Regions from separate parts of the Sporosarcina sp. P19 genome, predicted to be linked through region 1. Evidence: riboswitches for the same ligand, from Rfam matches in the RefSeq annotation. Region 1 holds a riboswitch; the other holds the start of a gene.
What was found. A riboswitch is a leader RNA that binds a small molecule or an ion and turns the genes downstream of it on or off. The one in region 1 is predicted to bind FMN.
Positions count from the first base shown of each region.

Region 2: it holds a riboswitch for FMN, as region 1 does, so the genes downstream of both, CSV74_RS02340 (ECF transporter S component) here and ribD (bifunctional diaminohydroxyphosphoribosylaminopyrimidine deaminase/5-amino-6-(5-phosphoribosylamino)uracil reductase RibD) in region 1, are expected to answer to the same signal.

Region 1 covers NZ_PDYR01000009.1:76,797-82,174, forward strand. The annotation lists gene ribE (riboflavin synthase) at 1-299, opposite strand, end outside; gene ribD (bifunctional diaminohydroxyphosphoribosylaminopyrimidine deaminase/5-amino-6-(5-phosphoribosylamino)uracil reductase RibD) at 303-1,391, opposite strand; FMN riboswitch at 1,535-1,684, opposite strand; gene menC (o-succinylbenzoate synthase) at 1,742-2,854, opposite strand; gene CSV74_RS10920 (GNAT family N-acetyltransferase) at 2,868-3,686, opposite strand; gene CSV74_RS10925 (M20 peptidase aminoacylase family protein) at 3,698-4,825, opposite strand; gene cyoE (heme o synthase) at 4,963-5,378, opposite strand, start outside.
Region 2 covers NZ_PDYR01000001.1:475,566-480,943, forward strand. The annotation lists gene CSV74_RS02335 (GerMN domain-containing protein) at 1-1,187, shown strand, start outside; FMN riboswitch at 1,260-1,394, shown strand; gene CSV74_RS02340 (ECF transporter S component) at 1,583-2,164, shown strand; gene CSV74_RS02345 (ferredoxin) at 2,435-2,692, opposite strand; gene CSV74_RS02350 (YpbB family protein) at 2,807-3,835, shown strand; gene CSV74_RS02355 (RecQ family ATP-dependent DNA helicase) at 3,835-5,274, shown strand.

The sequences.
Region 1 (5,378 bases):
CCCGTGACAAAATGTCCACCTAACCTGCCATTTGCCGCGAGTGCCCGCTCAAGATTCACAGGACTTCCCATCGCTAATTGTCGTAGTGAAGTAGAGGATACGGTTTCAGGCATGACGTCCGCTGCAAATCGATCTTTCGAAAAGCTCTTTACCGTCAAACAGACACCATTGACTGCGATACTGTCCCCAACTCTCACATCTGTCAATACAAGAGATGCTGCTATCGTTAGTGTCATAGACTGAGCACCAGGTTGTATTTGCTGAACTGAACCAATCTCTTCAATTATTCCTGTAAACACTGTTTAATCACTCTCTTTCGGTACAGCTATGATTTTAATGTCTGGACCGATCATTTCCACACTTTCAAATGTTAGCGGAAGCGCCTCATTCATCATTAGAGGATCCAGCCCGCTAATTGGCGTCAAAGATCCAATTCCACCAAGTAATTTTGGCGCTACATAGCAAATGACTTTCTGTACAGCTCGCGCTTTTACGAATGAAGCATTAATAGCAGCGCCACCTTCTACAAGCAATGTCATGACTCCACGTCTTCCTAGCTCTAGTAGAATATCTTCTACAATTAGCTGAGGTTTCTGCATTCGGATGATCTCGACATGCGGCTTCTTGAGTAACTTTTCACGTGATAATTCCGCATATTTTCCGCAAAAAATCCACGTCGGTGCTTCTGCGTTTTGAATGATCTGGCTAGATTCCGGTGTTCGTAAAGATGTATCTAAAATAACTCGAATAGGATGTCGTCCACCTAGGGGCAGTCTGGTGGTGAGAAGAGGATTGTCATGAAGAAGCGTTTGCACACCTACTAAAATTGCATCTTGCGTATGGCGAAGCTGATGGACATCGAGTCGCGCTTGCTCACTCGTCACCCATTTGCTATCTCCTTTTGAAGTCGCAATTTTACCGTCTATCGTCATAGCTGTTTTCATTGTCACATGAGGTGTTTTATTTTTAATAAAATGAAAAAATGGTGCATATAGGTTTTTAGCAAGTTCAACGGAAACCGATTCGGTTACTTCTACTCCTGCCTCACGAAGTTTTGCAATGCCTTTACCTGCTACAAGCGGATTCGGATCCGCTGTTGCGACGAAGACACGTTTGATACCCGCTTGAATAACGGCATCTGCACAAGGTGAAGTTTTACCGGTGTGTGAACACGGTTCAAGTGTTACATACAAATCAGCATCCGTTGCTTTGGCTCCAGCCATATCTAGCGCCACTCGTTCGGCATGGCGCTCTCCCGCTTGTAAATGTGCGCCCATTCCAATGATCCGGCCCGCTTTTACGACAACCGCACCTACAGGTGGATTAGGAGAGGTTTGACCTGCCACATTTTCCGCGAGTTGCAAAGCCATTTCCATATAATTTTGATTCATTGAGCAACACTCCAACTTACGGTATTCCTCTAGTGACAATTCTACATACAAAAGCCCCGCAAAAGAGTATGCGGGGCTTGTAACCATGACTAAATAAACGTTATAAACAGTAATGAAAAATCATTACATGTAGTATATACGCACTGTTCCTTCTCTCATCCAGACTTTAACTGTCGGCTTTGGAGTTTCACCAAATCCACCTTCTGCTTTATATAAAGCATCCGGGTCACGGACTAAGAGCTTGTAAGCTCATCACCGTCGGTAGGGAATTACGCCCTGCCCCGAAGGAAACTTATTCGATTAATTAAGAGTCTAGCACATGTGATGACTAAATAACAACAACTGAATAATTATTCAGATAAAAATACCCATTTGTCTACTGTAAATCGTTCCACTGCTTCCATGTTTGGAATGTATCCGATTCCATCTCCTGTCGGAACCGTAATATAACCTTCATTAGCCACTACTTCTGGTGTAATAATATCTTGTTCCCAGTAACGTGAAGACCCCGCTGTGTCACCAGGGAGCGTGAAATTAGGTAATGTTGTCAATGCTATGTTTTGCGCTCGGCCAATACCCGATTCCAGCATGCCGCCACACCATACATCGATCCCTTTTGTAGCACAATAATCATGAATTTTCTTTGCTTCTGACAAGCCACCCACTCTACCAGTTTTCACGTTAATAATTTTACAACTACCCAGTTCGATAGCTTTACGCGTATCTTCCAACGAATGAATACTTTCATCTAGACATATTGGTGTCTTAATTTGTTTTTGTAGTGTTGCGTGATCGATAATATCGTCGGAAGCAAGTGGTTGCTCAATCATCATTAAATTAAACTGGTCCAGTTCTTTCAACAACTCTACATCGTCTAGTGTATAAGCAGAGTTCGCATCTGCCATTAACGGTACATCAGGATAGGCTTCTCGAATGGCACGAATCACTTCCACGTCATATCCAGGTTTGATTTTCACTTTAATGCGCTTATATCCCTCTTCTATAAATCCATTAATATCGGCCAATAAATCTTCAACATGTTCCTCAATTCCAATGCTGATACCTACTTCAATACGTTGCCGTTTCCCTCCGAGTGCTGCGGCAAGCGTCATATGGTGATGTTTCGCATATACATCCCATATCGCCCCTTCAATTGTCGCTTTAGCCATATTATTTTTGCGGATATGCCCAAATAAATCACTTACTTCATCGGGATGTGAAATAGTCTTGCCAAGCACTGCAGGAATCAGGAAATCACGCAGCATGTGAATCGTCGTTTCGGTCGTTTCTTCACTATACCAAGGTGCCGTAAACGCAACCGACTCTCCCCATCCCTCATGCCCGTCCGCGTCCGTGACAGTTGCCAAAAGGAAATCTTTCTGCTGTATCGTTCCGAAACTTGTTGTAAATGGATGTTTCATCGTCATATTCATTCTACGAATTGTAATCGAGTTAATTTTCATTGGATAAGCTCCTTTAATTTTGCAACGGAATGATGGATCGTTTACAGAAACGATAGTACTGGACAGGTTCTTCTGTTCTGCATACATCGACCAAAGCGAACCCTTCATCACACAGTTGTTGAAATATATTTCTCGTTTCCATTCGCCATTCATAGGCAAATTGCGGATTTTCTTTCTTCATCAATTGAATTTGTTTGGGTACTGGCACTTCTATCGCTTCTGCCTCCAGCCAATCATTCGTTTCCGGCAAAAGTACGACAGGGTGTGAATCTTCACTCAAGTGAATTTGAAAAGGACGACTATATGTGAGATCAGGTTGCCATTTCTCCAACACACGCGGACTATCAATCCACCAGGCCACTTGAAAACGATCAGTCGGTAAGCCTTTGTTTAACCCATCGTCCATACTTCCATAGCAATTAACTATATAGTCATAGCACACACCGTATAACTTTGAAGTATTTAAGTAGGCGTTGCGACTTTCGAGCGGATCGAATGTCCAGACGATCAATCGATATCCCATTTCCCGCGCCAGACGAAGTTGTTCTTCTTTTAAAAGCTTACCAATGCCCATCATTTGAAATTCTTCATCTACCGCAAGCATGTGAGAGCATAGATATACTTCCCCTTCTGAATATCCTGCAAAGCTATAGGAATAGCCAATCAAACGATTTTCTAGAAATGCTCCGACAATTAAGCCACCATTTTTGACTGCAGTGATGGTTTGATGGACAGGAATAGGTTCCATTCCCCAAATCCGCTTCTCAAGTTTTTGTACGGAATAAATGTCTTCGATAGCTGTCACTTTTCTAACTTTTATATCCTTCCTCATACTGTCACCTTCTATTTTTTAGATTGGAATGTTAATTCGATGGCTGTTGTCAAAATTTCGACTCCTGTTGCCAATGCATCTTGATTAAACGTCATATATGGATGGTGAAGTCCTGGTGTTAAGCCACATCCCAATCCAAGCATTGTACTTTTGACACTCGGTCGGCGGACAGAATAAAAGTGAAAATCTTCTCCTCCGGGTGTGACGACAGTACGTGTAGCCTTCTCTTCGCCAATTACTTTAACAATCGCCTGATACATAAGATCTTCCGCTTCGGCATCTACTTCCGCTGCGACCATTTCCGCCATTATTTTATAGTTAATTTCTACATCGTATTGTCTTTCAACCGCTTGAATTACACGTTCCACTTGTTCATATAATTCGTCCATGACACCATTTTCTTGGGCACGTAAATCCAAACTGAATTTCGCGTTTCCTGGAATAATATTTGCGGATTTGCCTCCCGCTTGGAACATCGTCATCTTTGCTGTATGGGAAACCATCGGATTACAATGAATGGACTGCAAGCCTCCCACTAACGAAGCACCAACCTCGATAGCATTCTTTCCTTGATGTGGCCTTGCGCCATGTGCTTCCGTCCCCTTTATCGTTCCACTAATCATCTTCGCCGCCCCGTGACGCAGGGAAGCAGCGGAGTAACCGTCCGCCATTTCATCTGCAGCCCGTACATGAACGCCAAATAAATAATCGATATCATCGATCAATCCCTGCTCAAGAACAGCTAACGCACCTTCGCCCTTCTCTTCTGCTGGCTGGAAGAATACTTTCAATGTTCCTTTTTGAGGAATACCACGCTCTTTTGCCATAAGCAAGGCGCCAATTCCCATGGTCATATGTCCATCATGTCCGCATGAGTGATTCGCTTGATAAACACCATCTACTTCTTGCCACAATGCATCTATATCCACGCGTAATCCGACTACTGGCTTACCTTCACCAATCGTCACGGATAAACCTGTTATTCCATCAAATACATTCACATGAAATCCTTCACTCTCAAGAAATTCTTTCAAGTAAGTTGTTGTTTCTGTTTCCTTCCAACTGACTTCCGGATGACTGTGTAAATGCGCAAACACTTCATCTAGTTTCGGCTTCAGTAACTGTACTTGCTCATTCATTAAGACGCCTCCTAATATCTGTCGTTCATTGTTATCTATCGCATGATTTAATCCTGACTTTTCAAACTTCTCAATAATTCTAACATAAAAAAGACTTCTCTTTCACATCGTGTGAAAGGAAGTCTTTTTTGTATTCACTAAAAAGTCCAAAGAATCATCATACCAAATAATAGCGTCATGTAATTGACTGAATATAAGAACATGAAGTTAGCCCACTTATAATCATCTTTTGCATAAAACCCGTAGATACTAGCCGCAATATATCCAAGGTTCATCAATGTCGCGATGATAATGAAAGTAGTACCGAACATCGTTAATAAAAACGGTAACGGCAATAAACATAATACATAAACCAACATTTGGCGCTTAGTGAAATTAAATCCATAAACAACAGGCAACATCGCTACGTTAGCCGCGCTATAATCTTTATACTTTTTCATAGCAATTGCAAATGTATGAGGCATTTGCCAAATGAATAGTATAGCAACCAAAACAATAGGTACGATATGATCCGCCGACATAATAGCTGCCCATCCTATGAGGGGAGTTACTG
Region 2 (5,378 bases), on a different contig from region 1:
AGTGGAATGAAGATACTATCGAGAAACGTTTACGTAATATGCCCGTCGTGAAAGATCAGCGTTCCAAAGACGAGATTATGCAACGTTTAAAAGAAGATACGAGACTTTCTGAGCCAAACCGGCCGAAGAAGAGACCGTCGAAATCCAAGTGGCCACCAATTATCGCAGCTATTGCGGCGATTGTATTGCTCACCATCATCGTGCCGACATTCATTCAGCAAAACAATGAAGTATCGATGGATAAAGCAACGACAGAGGAATCGGCTGATCCTAGCGTGATGGAGGATAGTGAAGAAATGCAGTCGAATGAAGCGAGTGATGCATCCGTGTTTACAAAGCAGGTTTCAGCGCCGCTCTCAAACGCCGCTTATCCTGCCGACATCCTGGATCACACAGCGTTTCATATTGGCTTGGCTACCGATCAGGCAACCATTGTCCCCGTAACATTCCTGATACCGAATGAACGCCTCCCTGAAGGATTAGGGACATCACCGGATGCAGTCGCGCTATATAATGAGTTTGCGAATACAATAGATGAAGAGGCGCTCGGTTTTACAGAGTATCATCCGTATAACGCGATGATATCTTCGAACGGTAATCAAGTTCAAATGAAGTTCACTGCGGACCATACCTATGACAGATCGAGTGCGACACTTGAAATGTTGAATCTGTCCGTACAAAATACGTTTCAAGGATACGATGAAATACAGTTTTTACAAGAAGATGCATCGTCAATTACGTTTGATCAAGTAGGTCAAGTAGATGAACCGATTGCCTTGTCAGGAGTGGTTTCGCGTCAAGCGTATTATCGATTTGTAAAATCAGATGGAGAAGCGGTACTCTCCACTAATTTTGGCAAGACTTCCGAAACGGTGGAGCAAGCTTTGAGAGAGATGAAGAATTCACCGAATGATATCTATTCAACTGTGGTCCCTGAAGGAATAGACTTCACGGTTAAAGAAGTTAAAGATATTGTCAACGTGAAATTTACTGAAGTGCTTGATTTAGATAAGATGCAATCCGAAAAAGCAATGCAACTCCTAGACGGCATCTTGCTGACGGCGGCAAGTTTCGACAAACAGGTAGAATTTGATCAAGTCGCGCAGGAACAATGGAATAAATTTGACTTCACTCGGCCATTGGAAAAGCCGTTGGGTGCAAATCCAAAGTATTTAATTAACGAATAATTCTGTTTTGTAAACTCGTGAAGTTTACAAAACAGTTTTTTTACGCTATAATAGGTTCATAATTAAATATTGATTCATCTTCGGGGCAGGGTGTAATTCCCGACCGGCGGAAATGAAGTAGAATTCTACTTTTAGCCCGCGAGCTTAACAGCTGATTCTGGTGAGATTCCGGAGCCGACAGTATAGTCTGGATGGGAGAAGGTGAAGGTGCAGCCATCTTTTTGTGTACGCAAAAGTGGTGCTTGTTTCCTGACGGATAAGTTTGTAAATTATCTGTTCTTAACAGTGCATTTTACTCTCCCTAAAGCATATTTTGCTTTAGGGATTTTTAGCGGAACAATAGATGAGCCAGCCTTTCCTCTTTTGAAGTGAATCGCAAAAGGAGAGAGGAACAAGTGAATAACAAGAAGTTACGTAAGCTAATTTTGGTGGCAATATTGGGAAGTATTTCAACTGTATTAATGCAGTTCAACTTTCCCATCCCGGCAATGCCTGGATTTTTAAAGATTGATTTTAGTGAGATCCCTGCTGTTATGGCAATCATGACGATGGGACCTGTTGCAGGTATAGGCGTAGAGATATTGAAGAACGTCATGCACTGGTTCTTATCAGGAAGCCCGACAGGAGTACCGGTAGGAGAAGTCGCAAACTTTGTGACAGGTGTATTATTCATAATGCCAATCTACTGGATTTTCACAAAGTATCGTTCAGCTAAAGGTCTTGCATCAGGTTTGATCGCAGGTACGGTAGCAATGGCAATAGGTATGAGCGTATTAAATTACTTAGTATTCTTGCCAATGTACACATATTTCCTAGGTATGCCAGCAGTTACAGGCGACTCGCTGTATCAGATGATCATATTGGGAATCTTACCGTTCAACTTGGTCAAGGGTGTCATGCTATTAGCCATCACGTTGATGTTATATAGAAGCATGGAGAAGTGGATTCTTCAGCAACAGAAAAAGTTATCATTCTAAACAAATATGCGCCAGTCTTCCAGAATATTGGGGAGACTGGCGTTTTTTATGCTAGAAGAGAAATTGATATAGTAACGTCAGTGAATTTCCACTCCAGCTGGGGGGGCGCGGCCATCTTCCGTTGCAATCCTTACATAAAAGGTGGATATACTTAGTTCACTCACATATCAAATGCAAATCCCCTTGCCAATACTAATGCCAACCTTATTAATAAATACAACGCATTAAAAAACAACACATCCAGTAGTAGGAAGTGTTGTCGGGATTGAATCAATCTTCATATTTTAATGGATCGCCTTCGAAGGCCTCATCCGCAATTTTAATTGAATCGGTAGGGCAGCCATCATATGCATCCTCGAGATCCTCCATCAGTTCTTCTGGAACTTCAGTGTTTCCCGTGTTATCATCTAAAATAACAAATGCAATCCCCTCATCGTCATAATCATAAATATCCGGCGCAGCAGCCCCGCACGCCCCGCAGGCTATACATGTATCCTGATCGACAATCGTATACTTTTTGCTAGACATTTGTCTTTCTCCCTTCTTCCATTCACTCAACCTATTTTGTATCTACTCTATTCTAAAGCTGTTTTCATCACTTTTCAACAAAAAAACGTTATTTCTTCAGGGGGGGTAGCTCAAATGAGTTTCGATTCCATCTTATTAACGATCTTCCAACGTCTCCATGGTGAGCGTTCAGCGCAAGGTGTCTACCATATACTTCGTGGAAAACGATCGGGACAGACGTTACAAGACGTTGAATATTATCAAGTCAAATCATACTATGCATTGTTGCCACAATTGACAGCAAGCGAATTCCAGCAAGCGTTAGAGCGGATGCAAGCGGATGGCCTAATATATATAAATGAACTTGTTTATGTGACAGCGAAAGGTCAGATGGCGACAGGTAGCGAAATGTGGCGATTTAATGGCTGGAATTACCGCGGGCGAGAAAGAGAGTTCGCCAGACGGTTGGCGTTGCTAGTTCAGACATTGTCCAATTTACGCAGTAGTGAAACAATGTTCATGCCAATCCAGAAGGAGTTGCCTACTCAGCAATTTGTCAAAGGGTTCTTACGTAATCAATCAAGTAGCATGATCAGCCTATCCACTTCATTGCGAAAAGAATTGGAACATGTGCTAACTAATTCCTCATTAACAGATTTACAACGTATGATAGTGAGCAGTCGATTGACGGGGTACCAGCTCACTGCGTCTACTTGGGAACAGATGAAGGATCGTGTAAATCTACCGGTTAAGACTCTACAATTGTACTATATAGAAGCATTACATATTATGCTCGATTTCATACAACAGCGACCCAACTTGCGGTTGCTGACAGAATTAGCGGCAGATTGTAAAGTGGACACATATTTGACACAATCTGCAGAACGGACACGGAAACTATTCGAGCGGGGCTATTCGGTAGAGCAAATTGCTTCTTTGCGAAATTTGAAATTAAGTACAATAGAAGATCATTTCATTGAAATGGCAGCGAATATGGATGGCTTTCCATATAAAGATTTTGTAACGGAAGAACAAATAGATGCAGTTTGGCGTCATGTTGAACAGTTGCAGACTAAACGTTTGCGTTTGTTAAAACAGCAGTGCCCAGAATTATCGTATTTCCAACTGCGATTAATCATCATGATTGGAAGGAGAGTGAGTTGATGGAGCTTCAAGACGTGTTGCGTCAAAAGTTTGGTTATGAATCATTTCGACCTGGACAACAAGAAGTCATTACCGAGTTGCTAGCTGGACGAGATGCCGTGGCAATTTTTCCGACGGGTACGGGGAAGTCGCTTTGCTATCAATTACCTGCATACATGCTCGATGGTGCAGTGATTATCATCTCTCCTCTCGTTGCGTTGATGGAAGATCAAGTGGCTAACTTGCGAAAACATAAAGAGAAGCGGGTTGTCGCTATCAATTCATTTTTATCGAGGCAGGAAAAGGAATTGGCGCTTTCTACTTTAGCGCACTATAAATTCATTTTCTTATCGCCTGAAATGGTGATGCAGCAACATGTTCGACAGCTTGTCCAACAATTGCCTATTGCTTTCTTTGTAGTAGATGAAGCCCATTGTATTTCAGAGTGGGGATTTGATTTCAGGCCCGACTATTTACGATTAAAGGAATTATTCTCAGTTTTAGAAAGAGCACCAGTACTGGCATTAACTGCTACTGCGAATGAGAAAGTAGTGGAAGATATTACAACGTACTTACACATGAGAAATCCGCACATCGAACGACAGTCAATCGATCGTCCGAATATATCATATCGAGTGATGCATATGGATAATGAATGGGTAAAAACAGAGTGGATTATACAAAGGCTTGCTACGACAATCGGTCCTGGTGTTATTTATGTAGCTTCACGGAAACGTGCAGATGAACTCGCGGCAATGATCCGAGAAACTGGAATTCCGACAGCCAGCTATCACGGTGGCAAGGAACAGGATGAACGATCCATCATTCAACAACAATTTGTACAAGGTGAACTCGAGTGGATTTGTGCTACCAATGCATTTGGCATGGGAATTCACAAAGATGATATTCGGCAAGTTATTCATGAGCACTTACCTGCTACGCCAAGCGCTTATATCCAGGAAGTAGGACGTGCAGGACGTGACGGGGAAAAAGCTGCGGCCACTCTTTTGTATAGTGAGCGGGATATTCAGAAAGTGAAGTTCATAGTCTATGAAGATCTGCCAGATGAACAGCAAACTCTTTATTATCATTCTTTACTTCAATCAGGTACTGGGAGTCAATTGGCTGCTGAACAAGCAGGACTATCCGAAGTTGCCGGTCGTTTACTTGATTATTATTTGGAGCAATCTGATATTGAAAATGTCATTCGACAAATTCACCAAATATATCAAGTGAAAGAGAAACAAATTGCGGAAATGGAGTGCTATGTAAAAAGTGACAGTTGTTTGCGAGAAACATTAGTGCAGTTTTTTGGTGAAAACACCTCACCTGCAAAAACAGATTGCTGTTCAAACTGTCAAAATCTTGATGACGACTGGCTGATTAAGTCGGAAACATCGACTGAACAAGCAGTTGAAGTGTTACAATGGCGCGAACGACTGCATCAATTATTAGGTTGAAGCAGTCTGTCTGTATTTACTTTTTAGACAAAATTCGGCATAATAGAGATAGATGAGTTTGTGAGCGGACGTACTTTTCACGGATGAACAAAGGAATTACATCA